DNA from 2 places in the Paenibacillus kribbensis genome. Region 1 is predicted to be linked to the other one. Evidence: riboswitches for the same ligand, from Rfam matches in the RefSeq annotation. Region 1 holds a riboswitch; the other holds the start of a gene.

Evidence for each region. Region 1 has a riboswitch for glycine ahead of sdaAB (L-serine ammonia-lyase, iron-sulfur-dependent subunit beta). Riboswitches for the same ligand answer to the same signal wherever they lie in the genome.
Region 2: linked by a shared signal. The riboswitch ahead of gcvT (glycine cleavage system aminomethyltransferase GcvT) and the one ahead of sdaAB (L-serine ammonia-lyase, iron-sulfur-dependent subunit beta) in region 1 are both predicted to bind glycine.

Annotation. Positions count from the first base shown of each region.
Region 1 is NZ_CP020028.1:5,170,561-5,177,882, forward strand. It holds gene B4V02_RS23020 (transporter substrate-binding domain-containing protein) at 1-347, shown strand, start outside; gene B4V02_RS23025 (amino acid ABC transporter permease) at 472-1,131, shown strand; gene B4V02_RS23030 (amino acid ABC transporter permease) at 1,146-1,796, shown strand; gene B4V02_RS26855 (DUF6359 domain-containing protein) at 2,218-3,822, opposite strand; glycine riboswitch at 4,036-4,151, shown strand; gene sdaAB (L-serine ammonia-lyase, iron-sulfur-dependent subunit beta) at 4,363-5,064, shown strand; gene sdaAA (L-serine ammonia-lyase, iron-sulfur-dependent, subunit alpha) at 5,042-5,941, shown strand; gene B4V02_RS23050 (Ig-like domain-containing protein) at 6,038-7,322, opposite strand, start outside.
Region 2 is NZ_CP020028.1:1,488,036-1,495,357, reverse strand. It holds gene B4V02_RS06705 (PTS mannitol transporter subunit IIBC) at 1-379, opposite strand, end outside; gene B4V02_RS06700 (DUF6055 domain-containing protein) at 952-3,150, shown strand; gene gcvH (glycine cleavage system protein GcvH) at 3,383-3,778, opposite strand; glycine riboswitch at 4,082-4,269, shown strand; glycine riboswitch at 4,270-4,365, shown strand; gene gcvT (glycine cleavage system aminomethyltransferase GcvT) at 4,445-5,545, shown strand; gene gcvPA (aminomethyl-transferring glycine dehydrogenase subunit GcvPA) at 5,671-7,026, shown strand; gene gcvPB (aminomethyl-transferring glycine dehydrogenase subunit GcvPB) at 7,023-7,322, shown strand, end outside.

The DNA.
Region 1 (7,322 bases):
CCAAGGTACTCGCCGTTAAAGGCTCTACCTCCGCCAAAAATATCCGCGAAAAAGCACCTAATGCAACGATATTGGAGTTCGAAAACTATCAGGATGCTTTCAACGCCCTCAAGGCAGGCAAAGGGGATGCGTTGACTACCGACAATTCCATTCTGCTCGGTATGCAGCAGCAAGACCCGAATTATACGCTTGTAGGCGGGAACTTCACAGAGGAACCTTACGGCATTGCAGTGAAGAAGGGACAGCCTGAACTGCTGCAAGCCATTAATGATACGCTCAAGGAATTAAAAAGCAGCGGTGAATACGATAAGCTCCACGAGCAATGGCTTGGGGTTAAACCCGAATAATACTCTTGTGAAGGAGCCGCAGGTTGCGTGCTCCTTCCTTTCTTTCTACTGGACACCACACCAGAAGGAATTCCATCCATCCCCGGATACCCCATAGCTTTTGGATAAGGAGGTAAATGCGCAGATGCTTACTTTTGATATCAACGTACTTTTCGATCATGGCGACCGTTTCAGAGAAGGCTTGCTTCATACCGTCCAGGCCAGCGTGATTGCCTTGATTGGCAGCTTTGTTCTGGGAGCTGTCATCGCCATCCTTCGAATTGCGCCTTTTAAATGGCTTAACTGGATTGGCACCGTCTATGTAGAGGTTATTCGTAATATCCCGCTGCTCATCGTGGTGCTGTTTTTTTATCTCGGGCTTCCCACTTTGGGCATCCCTTTGGACGGATTTGTATCTGGAACACTTGGATTGACCGTATACACAGCCTCCTTTATTGCGGAAGCCATACGTGCCGGCATTCAAGCTGTTCCCAAGGGGCAATTTGAAGCGGCAAGGTCCTCCGGGCTGAGCTATAACCAGACGATGATCAGCATTATTTTACCGCAAGCCATCAAAGTCGTACTGCCTGCGATTGGCAACCAATTCATTAATCTGGTCAAAAACTCTTCCGTGCTGGCCATTGTAGCCGGACTGGACCTGATGTATTACTCTGATCTGATTAACTCGGACACCTTCTTACCCATCACAGTCTACGCCATCACGGCGTTATTGTACCTTACATTGACGGTTCCGCTCAGCTTTCTTGTACTGTACATGGAGCGACGTCTGTCCAAAACATCCTAAGGAGGGAAGCCTGCATGGATTTCAGCGGATTGTTTGTATGGCCTAATGTGCGCTTTATACTGGAGGGCTTCCTGCTAACACTGGAGGTCGCCATTTACTCTATCGTGTTCAGCTTTGCTCTCGGTATTGTATTCGGCATCCTGCGCTATACGCGCTTACCTGTCATTTCACAGGTTGCAGCCTTTATCATTGATCTCATTCGCAATCTTCCATTATTGCTCATTATTTTCTTCATCGGCATGGTATTGCCATCCATCGGTTTTTCCATTTCTCTCAAGTGGGCAGCCATTACGGGACTGTCGATCTTTGAGGGGGCCATGATCGCCGAGATTGTACGCAGCGGCCTCAATTCGGTTCATAAAGGACAGGTGGAAGCCGCACGTTCCTCCGGGCTGAGCTATTCCAGCACCTTATGGCATATCATCCTGCCCCAAGCGCTTCGCCGCATGGTTCCACCCATTGTCAGCCAGTTTATTTCCCTTATCAAGGATACCTCACTGGCTGTCATAATCAGTTTGCCGGAGCTGACGCATAACATCCAGATTGTCGGCGGTCAAAATCAATCCTTCGTCATTCCGGCTCTGCTGTTCGCCGCCTTCCTATACTTTGCTGTCAATTACAGTATGTCGCTGATTGCACGCAGGCTGGAGGTTCGGACACATTAAAGCCTATTGGCATTCATCAGGGCTGCCGCCAGTTGGAAAGCTGTATCAGCCCGGCCTTTATCTTTTCAATTAATCACTTCACTGCTTCTCCCAGGTAACGATCAGAGCGATAAATCAGCTCAACCTGACCCTGAGGAGCTCCCCGTACAATAGGTATAATACAAAAGTGTGAATGGTCCAGAACTGCTGCAAGGGACTCGGGCTGTGGGGTTATGGCAAGTATATGGATATACCAATTATGGTTATGCTATGAACATCATTGAAAAAACCAATGATTCAGCAGCAGCGCGACCTTTCTGGCACAGAATGTAATATTATAACCAACCGCAGGTTAAATTTTTGTTAAGAAAAAAACCGCTTAATCCCCAAGGGATCAAGCGGTTGGCTTGGATTAGCTAGAGCCTCGCGTGCTCTTCGCTGGTTATGAAGCCGCTCCATAGGAGCCGGGCTTGTACGTTCTTGGATCATACCATTTGTAGCCTGCTGCCGGAGCAGACCAAGGCTCAGGCTGCGGTTCTGTAGAAGCCGCAGGCTCCTCGAACGGCAGAAGCTTCGTCGGCTGGTCCAGTGTCAGACCTGCCACATCGGACAGCTTCGTGTAGTCCTGCTTCCATGCAAGCCATTGGACGGTTTGCACCAGGAAGGTCGCATCGTCCACTTCCTTGAAACCATCATACGTCTTCTTCGACTGTCCGTTTTCCTCACGCACATATTTCGGCGTGGCGTCCTCGACAGGCGAAGAATCCCCGATGAATGCCGCCTTGCCCTGCCCTACCTTGGAGATAGCGGCAAAAGGTCCTTCAGCACGGCCTCCGCCGTTATAGACACCCTGGTCTACAGCATTGCCCCATTTTTTCGTGCCTGTGGGGATATAAGCAATCCCTTTAGCCTTGGTGGGGTCAATAATAGCCAGCGTAGATCCGGCATGCATCGCAATTGAGCGTACACCCTTGGTTATACCAAAAGACTGATCTGCGGCTACAATGTCGGAAGCGTTCACGTCACCAAGCGCATTGTAACGGAAACGAACGCCAAAGTTCGTCGCCAGCCAGTCGGAGCTGGTTAATCCCTGCATTGCTGGTGATGCAGCTTCTTCTGCCGTCATGCCTTTAGCCGGGTTGGAATAGGCCCCGCGACGGTAGCCGTTCATAACCTCGGAAGAATCCCAACGGTTTTTGTTGCGGTCTGCGTTATAGTGATCAGAGATGAAGAATACGCTGCCTCCGTTCTTCACATATTGCAGCAAAGCAGCCTGCTCGGATGCCTTAAAGGCAACATTGGCTTCACCGATGATGAACACATCATATGGGCGAAGCTTGTCATACGTTATGGCCTGCTCTCCATAGGTAAAAGGAATGCTGCGATTCAATTGGTCCACCGTAAAGCCTGCCTTGCGCAGCCCGCCTGCAAAATCGGAGAAGGCGCCATCAATGACCCAATCCGCAGCTCCAGCTGTCTGTGCGTGCGTATTATCGAACAGCACCTTTTTGCCTTTTCCATCCGGCAATGTAGTACCCGGTTGACCCGGAGTGCCAGGATCAGGCTCGCCCGGTTCACCAGGGTTTCCCGGCTCGCTTCCGCTCACCAGTTCCACAGCGCTTGGGCTTTTCACTCCGCCAAAATTGTTGTAGGCGCCAAGCGTACCCGTCACGCGGATTTTGCTGCCGATCAGCTCAGGGTGGCCTGAAAGTCCAAATTGCCCTCTGTACGCTGATGTAAGCTGTACATCCAATAGATTAGACGTATTGCGTTCATTGGCTTGATCAGCAATCAATACGTTAAAATCATTCGCAAACGGGCTGGAAAAGTTAGCCGTTTTTGATCCGGTCGCGTGTCCAACGACGTAGCCCTCTACCGTCACCGTACCCCCGCTGCTTTGACGCTGGAGTGCTTCTCCCACCGTTAATGCTCCCTCGGCACTAACTTGACCGAATGAAACGAAAATTCCGATCAGCAGTGATACAATCGCTGCTAGATGCAGCATTCCTTTCAAGCGTGAACCTGTGAAGCGCAAGCCTTTTGCCATACGTTAATATCCCTCCTATTATCCATAAATGGTATTGTCCTCTATCAGATTAGCTATCAACCTTCTAATTCCTTCCTGTTTTCATCCATAATTATGTAAAATTTAATTTTTTCTACGGGGAATGCGTTAGTTTATGTGAAAATTATCCTCCGTGATTGACAGCGGACACGGCATATATTACTCTAAGAAATAGTTGTAGAACGGTATACGCGAATGAAGATGACGGGAGAGTCCGTCCAGGAAGCCTATAGCCTGGAGGCACCGAAGGAGCAAGACGCCAGCACCCGGCTGACGGATAATCTCTCAGGTCCATGTATCGTCATCTGACGCAACTCTGGAGAGAGCGCAAGCCACCCAAGGGGTAAGGCGGTAATGACACCGCACGAAACTCTCAGGTAACGAGGACAGAGATAAGGGAAACTTCCTTATCCTGTCCTTTTTTGTGCTCACATCGCGCGTCACCATTGGGAACCGTCATATACGCGCAAAGACGCGGCAATACCATATATTATGGTACAAAAACATACAGGGGGCCACACCATGCGTTTCAAAGATGTATTTTCCATTATCGGCCCGGCCATGACCGGACCTTCCAGCTCACATACCGCAGGCGCGGTGCGGCTCGCACGCGTTGCCCGGCACTGGCTCGGCGCACAGCCTGACCGTGCCCGCATGACACTGTACGGCTCTTTTGCCGATACGTACAAAGGACATGGCACAGATCTGGCGCTCATCGCAGGGCTGCTCAATTATGATACGGACGACAGCCGCATTCCCGATGCCGAGCAATGGGCAGAGCAAGCCGGAATGGCGGTGGAATTCGCCTTTAGCGGACTACCCGCTCCCCACCCTAACACAGTCCGCTTCGAGCTGTGGAAGGGCGGGGATCAGCGCACGCTGCTGGGCTCTTCCATCGGCGGTGGAAGCATCCATGTCCAACAGCTCAACGAATTCCGGGTCAATCTGACCGGAGAGCTGCCTACGCTGGTGCTTCTTCACTCGGATAAGCCCGGTACATTAGGCGCGGTGACTTCGGCGCTCGGCGCGGCTGATATTAACATTGCCTATATGCACGTGGATCGCAAAGGCCGGGATGGTGAAGCACTTACTGCCATCGAAATGGACAGTCCTGCTACGCCTGAATTAATCGCGAAGCTGCGGTCCTTACCACATATGTACGAGATTAAAATGATTCATTTGAAAAAAGGAGCTGAATCTGATGCGATTTACCCATTTGCATGAAATCAGTGCTTTATGTGCTGAGGAATCCACCACGATTGGCCGTCTGATGATTCAAGAGCAGGCACAGGAGACGAACACTCCTGAGGAAGAAATCTTCCGCCAAATGTCTGATTATTATCAAGTGATGAAGGAAGCCGTTCATCGCGGTCAGACGCAAGACACTGTATCCCGCAGCGGATTGACGGGCGGCGACGGCAAGCGTCTGGCCGAATATTTGCGGGCAGGCGAAACCTGCTCCGGCGATGCCTCAGCGCTCGCCATGGCGTATGCCCTGTCCGTATCGGAGGTTAATGCGTCTATGGGTCGCATTGTCGCCACGCCCACTGCTGGCTCATGCGGAGTCATCCCCGGTGTGTTTATCAGTGCACAGGAGCGATTCGGCTGGGATGATAAGCATATGGTGCACGGCCTGTTCGCCGCTGGAGCCATCGGCTACGTGATCGCCAACAACTCCTTCATTTCCGGCGCGGAGGGAGGCTGCCAGGCTGAGATTGGCTCAGCCATCGGAATGGCCGCCGGCGCTATGGTCGAGCTGCGCGGCGGCACGCCTGAACAGGCCCTTCACGCCGTAGGTCTCGCACTTAAGAACACGCTCGGCCTGATTTGCGACCCCGTCGCCGGACTCGTGGAGATTCCGTGCATCGTGCGCAACGGGCTGGGAGCTGTCACCGCGCTTGCCGCAGCGGACATGGCCTTGGCAGGGGTGCGCAGCGCCATCCCGTCTGACGAAGTCATTGACGTGATGCTTGAGGTCGGCAGCGCCATGCCTTCAAAGCACCGTGAGACCGCCAAAGGCGGCTTGGCCCAGACGCCAACCGGCAAGCGTTTGACCGAGTCGCTTACACGCAACGCATCGACCAAGAAGAACAAGTCGTAGTTTTCAAGGTAAAATGATTGCTCGACACTTCCATTTTACCAAAGCAAAGGGGCGTCCCACAGCCATTTTCATGGCTTTTGGGACACCCCTTTGTTCTTACTGAACGGTCACCTGTACCTTCGTCATTTTGCCTGCATATTTGACCGTGATCACGGCCTTCCCCTTGCCCTGTGCCTTAATATTGCCGTCTTTGACGGTGGCGACAATAATTCTGGACGAGGACCAGACAGCCGGTTTGGAGACATCCTTTTCCGACTCATCCTTGTACGTGGCTGTAGCTGTCACTTTAGCTAGCTGCCCAGCCTTCAAATTCAAGGCGACTTCGTCCGTTTGCAAATATTTAAGTGTATCTACATCCACAGGTACGCTGATCACCTTTCCGCCGAACTTCGCCTGAATGTTAGCTTTACCATAGCTGACCGCGGTAACCTGGCCTTTTTTAACTGTAGCTACTTTGTAATTGGATGTTTTCCATTCAGCTTGAGTTGTAACATCCTTTTCTTTGCCATCACTGGATTTAACAACAATCGCGATGGTTTTTTGATCACCGGATTTGAGTGATAACGAGACCGCATCTGCTTCAATCCTTTGTGCTACGTCCACTTCCACTGTAAACGTAATGGTTTGCTTACCATAGGAAGCTGTAACGGTTGCCTTGCCGCTGCCATTCGCTTTGATCAAGCCCTCGCTAACCTCGACCACCTTCACATTGCTGGTAGTCCAAGTGGCATCCTTGGTTACATCTGTTTTTGTACCGCCACTTTTGACGCCTGTTACCTTCAGCTGCTTCGTTTCCTGGGCACCGAGCGCAATTACACGTGAGTCGGTTTCCAACCGGTCTACCAAGCCCACTTGTACGTTGATCGTCAGTTTTTTGCCATTGTAGGTTGCTGTAATAACCGCTTTACCGGATGATTTCCCTGTAATCGTTCCTTTGGATACGGAAGCAATGTCTTCCGCACTTGAAGTCCATTCCGCATCTTGTGTCACATCTTCCTTACGCCCATCGGCATAAGTAGCGGTCAACGTTGCCGTATAGTCCTCATTAATATCAATTGTTGCTGTTTTGGAGGACAAAGCCAAATCACCAGGCACATTCACGGATACTGTCGCTGTGACTGTTTTACCGCCATAAGACGCCGTGATCGTGGCCTCACCCGTTTTATAGCCCGTTACTTCACCCTTGCTGACAAATGCAATATCCTCATTGCTGGACTTCCACTCTGCTTTGCTTGTAACATCCTCTTCCGCGCCTGTTACGTACGTAGCGGTCAGCTTGAGCTTTTTGGATTCCTTGGCATTCAGACTCAGCTTGTCCTCACTCAAATCCAGATATCTGGAAGTTTCGACGTCTGTCTTGATGGAAACGGTCTTATCACCA
Region 2 (7,322 bases), 2.1 Mb from region 1:
TAGCCTTGTCGAACTTCTTCAATACCCATGCAGCGAGCGGACCTGCTACCATCGCGCCCAGAAACATCGGGATATCTGCTCCCACAATGACACCCATCGTCATAATGGCCCCGATCACACCTCCGCGCTGTCCGTGAATCATCGTGCCACCTGTGTAACCAATCAGCAGCGGCAGCAAATAATTTTTCATCGGATCAACCAGTTGGGCAAAACCCTCGTTCGGGAACCATCCGGTCGGAATGAAAAGTGCCGTAATCAACCCCCACGCGATAAAAGCTCCCATATTGGGCATAACCATACCGCTGAGAAAACGGCCAAAACGCTGTACGGCGACGCGAGCGCCTCCATTTGAATTGGACTTTGCGTCCACTGTGCTCATATTCATATCCTCCTTGTTGGTAATAGCAACACTACCTTTTCTCAAGATTCATACTAAATGACAGCGTTATCTTCATCAACGAAATGAAAACGTACTTTCGTCATGAACGTTGATGACAACATTTAAATTTAAATTAACAATAAGGTATTATACCCTACATAATTCTTCTTAATATGGCCTGTAACCATAAAAATTAGCCGGAAATCCATACCGTCATTTGTACTACTCTTACAAGGAGACAAGCCTCTTAATAGAAGAAAACACACGTAATTACGCCTGCCCAAAAAACAACAAAAAATGGGGCTTATCTGATTGTCCCATTTCTATAGTCTCCCTATTGAAATTTCTTCTTTTTTCTGCTTGGAAATACAAACCATAAAATTGTATATTCATACATTAATGTATTCACTTTTCATTTTGTCAACCGATAAAAATAATAGGAGAACTCTTTTTTCCTGAAATGAAGAGAAAGGGGGTGCATTGACAACGCTCAAAGAGCATGGCTTATAAAGACCATGAACAGAAAAAGGATTTGCAAAACAAAATGAGGGTTACACAGAAAGGAGAAAAAAATGAAGAAGAAACATGTGACAAGAAAAACAAGAAAAGAGCGTGCGCTGGCAGCAGGAGTGAGTGCCTTGGCCATGACACTGGCATTTACCGGGGGGCTGTCTCTGCATACGCAGAGCGTATCGGCTCAAAGTGAGCCGGAAGTAGAAATGGTTGCCGATTCACTTAGCGAGAGCCGAAATGTGGTAGAAGCAACCTACGCGGTAGAAACAGCCTACGCGGTACAAGCAGCCTACTCTGTACGCGGTGTTCATAATGATGCGGAAGTGATTTCCAAAGCAAATGCCAATGTATACGAATCGGAGCATTTTCAGTTCCTATGGGGCAACGGCGGGGAATCTAAAAAAGTAACCAAGGCTTTCCTGGAGGGAAATGCAAAGATTTTGGAGGATAACTGGGATTTATTCATAAATAAGCTTAAAATGACACCGCCTACCCGTTCGACTCATGAGTGGATACGCGATAATAAAGATTACAAGGTCAACGTGGTCATTCTGGGAACCGGGCTTCATCTCTACGAGGGGGGATGGGCTTTTGCCGGGCTTGACTCAGAGGGGTATCCATACTTGATGTGCGCTCCGGATGCCATGAGTCCCAGAGTGCAGCCAGGTTTGCCAGTCCCTCATGAATTTGGACATGTAGTACAATTTGCCCAAGGAAGCAACAGCTGGAGAGGAAATGATTACCTTGGCCCTTGGAGCGAAGCGGTGGGCAACTGGTTCCGCGAGGAATACACGTCCAGTGACGCTTATAAACAACAGTCAGGTACGGAGGGAGCAACCGACTTTTCCGCTCTATATTTACGCGCAAGCACGTTGACCGCCGTAAATGGGCGGGCATATTACGAAGCCTGGCCGCTCCTGAAATACCTTGAGGAAAATCCGGATGGCTTACCTGGTTACGGATCGGGTTTTGTCGCAAAGCTGCTGCAATCCGGGAAACCGGAAAACCCAACGGAGTCCATCTATGAGGTGATCCAAAGAATTAATCCTCAAGTAAAGGTGCAGGAGATGATTGGCCGTTTTGCCAGCAGAATGGCTACTTTTGATTTCAGTAATCAGAAGCTCTACAAGCGCAATGTCGAGAACATGCTCAGGTACGGAGAACTTTATTGGCAGCAGTATTATACGATGATGCTTAAAGTGGATGGAAGTGAGAATGTCTATACCATTCCTTCTGAGCGTGCCCCTCAGGCTACCGGCTACAACATCATCCCGCTTGATGCAAAGATTCCTGCAAACGCTTCCTCCACCACAGTACGAGTCAAATTGGATGGCTTGGCTAAAGCAAACGGTGCTGGCTGGCAAGCATATCTTATCGTTGAAAATAAGAATGGAAAAAGCCGGTATAGCCGTTCTTTCGGTAACGGGGAATCCGTTCAGGAAGAAGTCTTTAACGGGGAAAAAGCTTATTTGAGCGTGGCGGCAACCCCTACGTTGGAAAGCATGCAAAAAACTAAAATAGGTATTGGAAGCTGGCAAAGAAAGTTCTCCGAAAAAAATATTCCGTTTGAATCCAAACCGCAATATCCTTATCAAGTCACCTTGGAAAATGCTGAACCGCAAATGCGTAAGGTTGAAGAAAGTACCGGCATCAGGGGGCACGTACACAGAAATGGCGGAGGTTTCGTAGCCGACAGCGCTCGGGTCGATGATAGTGTCTATGTGGCTAAGAATGCCAAGGTTCTTGACAGTGCAACCGTGACCGGGAATGTCCGCATTGAAGATTCTGCTGTGGTGCGCGGTGCCGCAAGAGTAAGCGGCTCAGCCAAGATTACAGACTATGCGCTGGTGCGTGGAAGCGCCCAGATCGGCGAATCCGCTACCCTAAGCGGGTATGCGATTGCGGACGGTTCTGCAAAAATAACAGGTCATGGTCATGTAGGGGATCAAGCCGTTGTTACTGAACAAGCAGAAGTTTCGGAATATGGACAGGTGGTCGAAAGCGCTTTAGTGAAGGGATATTATACTGTGAGCGGTCATGCCGTAGTTAAGGGGCTTTCGATTGGTCACGGCGGGGTCAGCAAGCGAGAACATGGAGGAGCCACCGGACAGGCCGTTACTTACGGCGATTTCTTCGATGATATGGGATATACCATAAGTGGCGGTTCCTTTGCAGGCTATGAAAGTTTGGAGGCCTCTGTGAAAAACTTCAGAGACGGTTATGCCCGATCAGACGGCAAGGGCGGCTATATGCGCTAAAATGGCCAATCCGCAGACTAGAGTTTAAACGCCGGATACCGGCATGAACAAAACGAAAAATATTTGATATAAAATGACCTCATCCTCCACTTGACACTTCACCGTGGAATATGAGGTCATTTTTGGCTTATTCCTATCCGAAAAGAACTCTTTTGGGACAGCCCCATTTTATACAAGCACAAGCGAATAAACGACACTCTTATTCAATTTTCGACACGATATGACTTTATTATTACCCTTCGGCAGTCAATCTCTCGTACTCATCCGCAGACAATAGCTTGCCCAGAGCTTCCTCCACATCGTTGCTGATCTCGACCTCGATCATCCAGCCTTTTTCATAGGGAGACTCGTTAACCAGCTCAGGCGTAGTTTCCAACGTTTCATTCACCCTTAATACGGTTCCCGTCACCGGAGAAAACAAATCGGATACCGTCTTCACCGATTCAATGGTACCAACCTCCGCTCCTTGTTCAATTGCTGCTCCCTCCTCAGGCAACTCCACAAAAACAATGTCACCCAGTTGGTGCTGTGCAAAATCTGTAATACCGATTCGAACCTTTCCATCCTCTATACGCTCAACCCATTCATGCTCCTCCGTATACCAAAGCTGCTGTTTCACTTCGCTCATCCTGCTTCCGCCTCACTTCCAAGGGAATGTAATTGCTTCTGCTCACCTATACTAGACAGGTTAAGATTATGACAACAAGAATACCTATGTCAATAATACTAACAAAAATACTTCATATCACTGTAAAAAGCGTTGTAAACCAAAATACGACAAGGTACAACAAACGCTTACATATCCTTATTTATGTATTAAATGTTTTTTAGATTGATTTTCATGACATTTTTATTGACATTTTGAATGAATTTGCGTATTAATGGGTTATAGCCAATGCTTGTGGAAATACCCCGACAACTGCAAACGCGGATGAACGCGGAGGGAGAGACTGCCAGGATTCGCATAGCTGTTACTGCTTGTGAGACAGAGGTACATGCGAATCGGATTATGTTGTTATCTGTATCCATCGGTAACATACAATATTCCCGAAGGTAGCGCCGAAGGAGTAAACCTGCACGGCAGGTGAATCTCTCAGGCAAAAGGACCTCTGCCGGACGCATCTCTGGAGAGCATTCGCCATGGAGCGGATCACCCAAGAGGAAACCTGGTGCACACCGGGGTAACTTTCAGGTATCAAGGACAGAGCTGAAAAAAGAGTATGGACCGCCGTCTATACGTTTTTTTCAGCCTGTCTTTTTTGTTTAGCCGATCACACCGGATAGGAGTGGAAAAATGACTAACTTGCGAAGAACACCGCTGTATTCTTCTTACGGGACGCTGCCCGGAGTCCGTTGCATTGACTTTGGAGGTTGGGAGCTCCCTGTGCAGTTTAGCGGCATTCAAAAGGAGCATGAGGCCGTCCGCCAACATGCGGGATTATTCGATGTATCGCATATGGGCGAGTTTTTGGTTGAAGGCAAAGAAGCCCAAGCTTTTCTGCAACAAGTAACGACGAACGATGTCAGCCAGTTGGAACCGGGTCAGGCCCAGTACTCGCTCTTGTGTTACCCCGATGGTGGTGTGGTGGATGACCTGCTTGTGTACTGCAAAGGACCGGAGCGCTACATGCTGGTTGTCAATGCCTCCAACATCGACAAGGATTGGGATTGGCTTATGCGCCACGCGCCTGCATCCGTTCATCTCGAAAATGTGTCGGATGCCATAGCATTGCTGGCGTTGCAAGGCCCGGAAGCAGCGCGTATTATGGCAGCCGTGACAGATACGGATATAACCAATCTGGCCTCCTTCCGATTCCGTGAGAACGTGCAGCTGTTCGGAGTGAAAGCACTCGTCTCCCGCACCGGATATACAGGTGAAGATGGTTTTGAAATGTATATACCTGCAGCGGAAGCAGCCGCTGTATGGGAAGGATTGCTTCGCGCAGGTGAGTCGTATGGTCTGATTCCCGCCGGGCTTGGTGCCCGGGATACGCTGCGCTTTGAGGCACGGCTGCCCTTGTACGGACAAGAGCTATCTGCCACGATTTCACCGCTTGAGGCTGGCTTGGGCTTTTTCGTTAAGCTGGGCAAGGGAGATTTTATCGGCAGAGAAGCGCTGCAGCGTCAGAAGGAGCAAGGTATTCCCCGCAAGCTGATCGGACTGGAATTGCTGGATCGCGGTATCCCGCGCGCCCATTACCCGGTATTCGCGGAAGGACAGCAAATCGGTGAGGTTACAACGGGAACCCAGTCGCCAACCTTAAAGCGCAATCTGGGTCTGGCCCTGGTGGACAGCCGTTTTAGCACGCTATCCACACCGCTGGAGGTCGAGATCCGTGGCAAACGCCTGCGCGCCGAGGTGGTAGCAGCGCCTTTTTATAAACGTTCACACTGATCCTAGACTCTTTTCATTTCTATAAAGCGAACAAGGAGATATGGACTTCTGGATTTTCCAGTTCACGATTATGTATTAGCCAATTTACGACTTTACATTTTGCTTTTTGAAAGGAGCCAGAACCTATGAAGCAGCATCGCTATCTGCCCATGACCGAACAGGACCAAACCGAAATGCTGCGTGTGGTCGGCGTATCGTCCATTGACGATTTATTTAGTGATATTCCAGCAGAAATCCGATATCAGGGCGAGCTGCCCATGTCCTCTCGACTGGACGAAAGAGCCTTAACCCGCCATCTGGCCGAGCTGGCAGGGCATAATGCCAACACAGACACACATGTCAGCTTTCTTGGTGCAGGGATTTATGATCATCATATTCCGTCCGTCATTCAGCACATCACTTCGCGCTCGGAATTTTACACTGCCTACACTCCCTATCAGCCAGAGGTAAGCCAGGGCGAGCTGCAAGCCATATTCGAATTTCAATCGTATATTTGCGAATTAACAGGCATGGCTGTAGCCAATGCCAGCATGTATGATGGAGCGACTGCGCTGGCAGAGGCAGGCTCACTGGCCGCCTCTGCCACCCGCCGTAAACAGCTTATCGTATCACGAACCGTCCACCCGGAGGCACGTCAGGTATTGGCTGCCTATGCACGCGGGCTAGGCTTGGACATCGTGGAGATTGGCTATTCGGACGGTGTAACGGATGTAGAGGCATTGGCAGCGGCCGTATCGGAACAGACGGCGGCTGTTTTGGTTCAAAGTCCCAACTTTTTCGGAGCCGTGGAACATTTGAAGCCGATGGCTGATCTGATCCATGCGCACCAAGGGCTTATGGTTGTCAGCGCCAACCCGCTGGCGCTGGGCTTGCTGGAGACGCCCGGCAAGCAGGGTGCGGATATTGTCGTCGGAGACGCACAGCCGCTTGGCATCTCTCCCTCCCTTGGCGGTCCGACCTGCGGTTACTTTGCCGTTTCTCAGGCGCATATGCGCCGCATCCCCGGGCGTATTGTGGGCCAAACGACAGACCGCAACGGCAAACGCGGCTTCGTGCTGACCTTGCAGGCACGGGAACAGCATATCCGCCGTGAAAAAGCCACGTCCAACATTTGCTCCAATCAAGCATTGCTTGCTTTATCTGCATCTGTGTATTTGTCCGTTATGGGGAGACAGGGCATGCGGGAAGTCGCCGAGCTGAATTTGCATAAAAGCCGCTATGCATTGGAGCAATTGCTAAGCTTAAAGGGCGTAACTGCTTCCTTTAACGCGCCGACCTTTAACGAGTTTGCCCTTAAACTGCCTGAGGGTACGGATATGGCCAAGCTCCAGGCCGGATTGCTTGATGCGGGATTTATCGGTGGCTATGAGTTGGGCCGGGACTACGAGGAGCTTGCAGGTCACATGCTGATTGCCGTAACCGAGCAAAGAACAAAAGAAGAGATCGACCAATTTGTACACACCTTGGGGGGATTGCTATGACGCAGGCCGGACAGGATCAGAAGCAGGAGCTGTTAAAGGAACATGATCAATCACTCATTTTTGAATTGAGCCGTTCGGGTCGTATCGCCTATTCCCTTCCCGAATGCGATGTTCCCCAGCGCCCGGTGGCAGAGCTTTTGCCGGATTATGCGCTGCGCAGTGAGCCTGCGGCATTACCGGAGGTATACGAAGTAGACGTTATTCGCCATTATACCGCCTTGTCCCGGCGCAATTTTGGCGTAGACAACGGATTTTATCCGCTCGGCTCCTGTACGATGAAATATAATCCGAAGGTA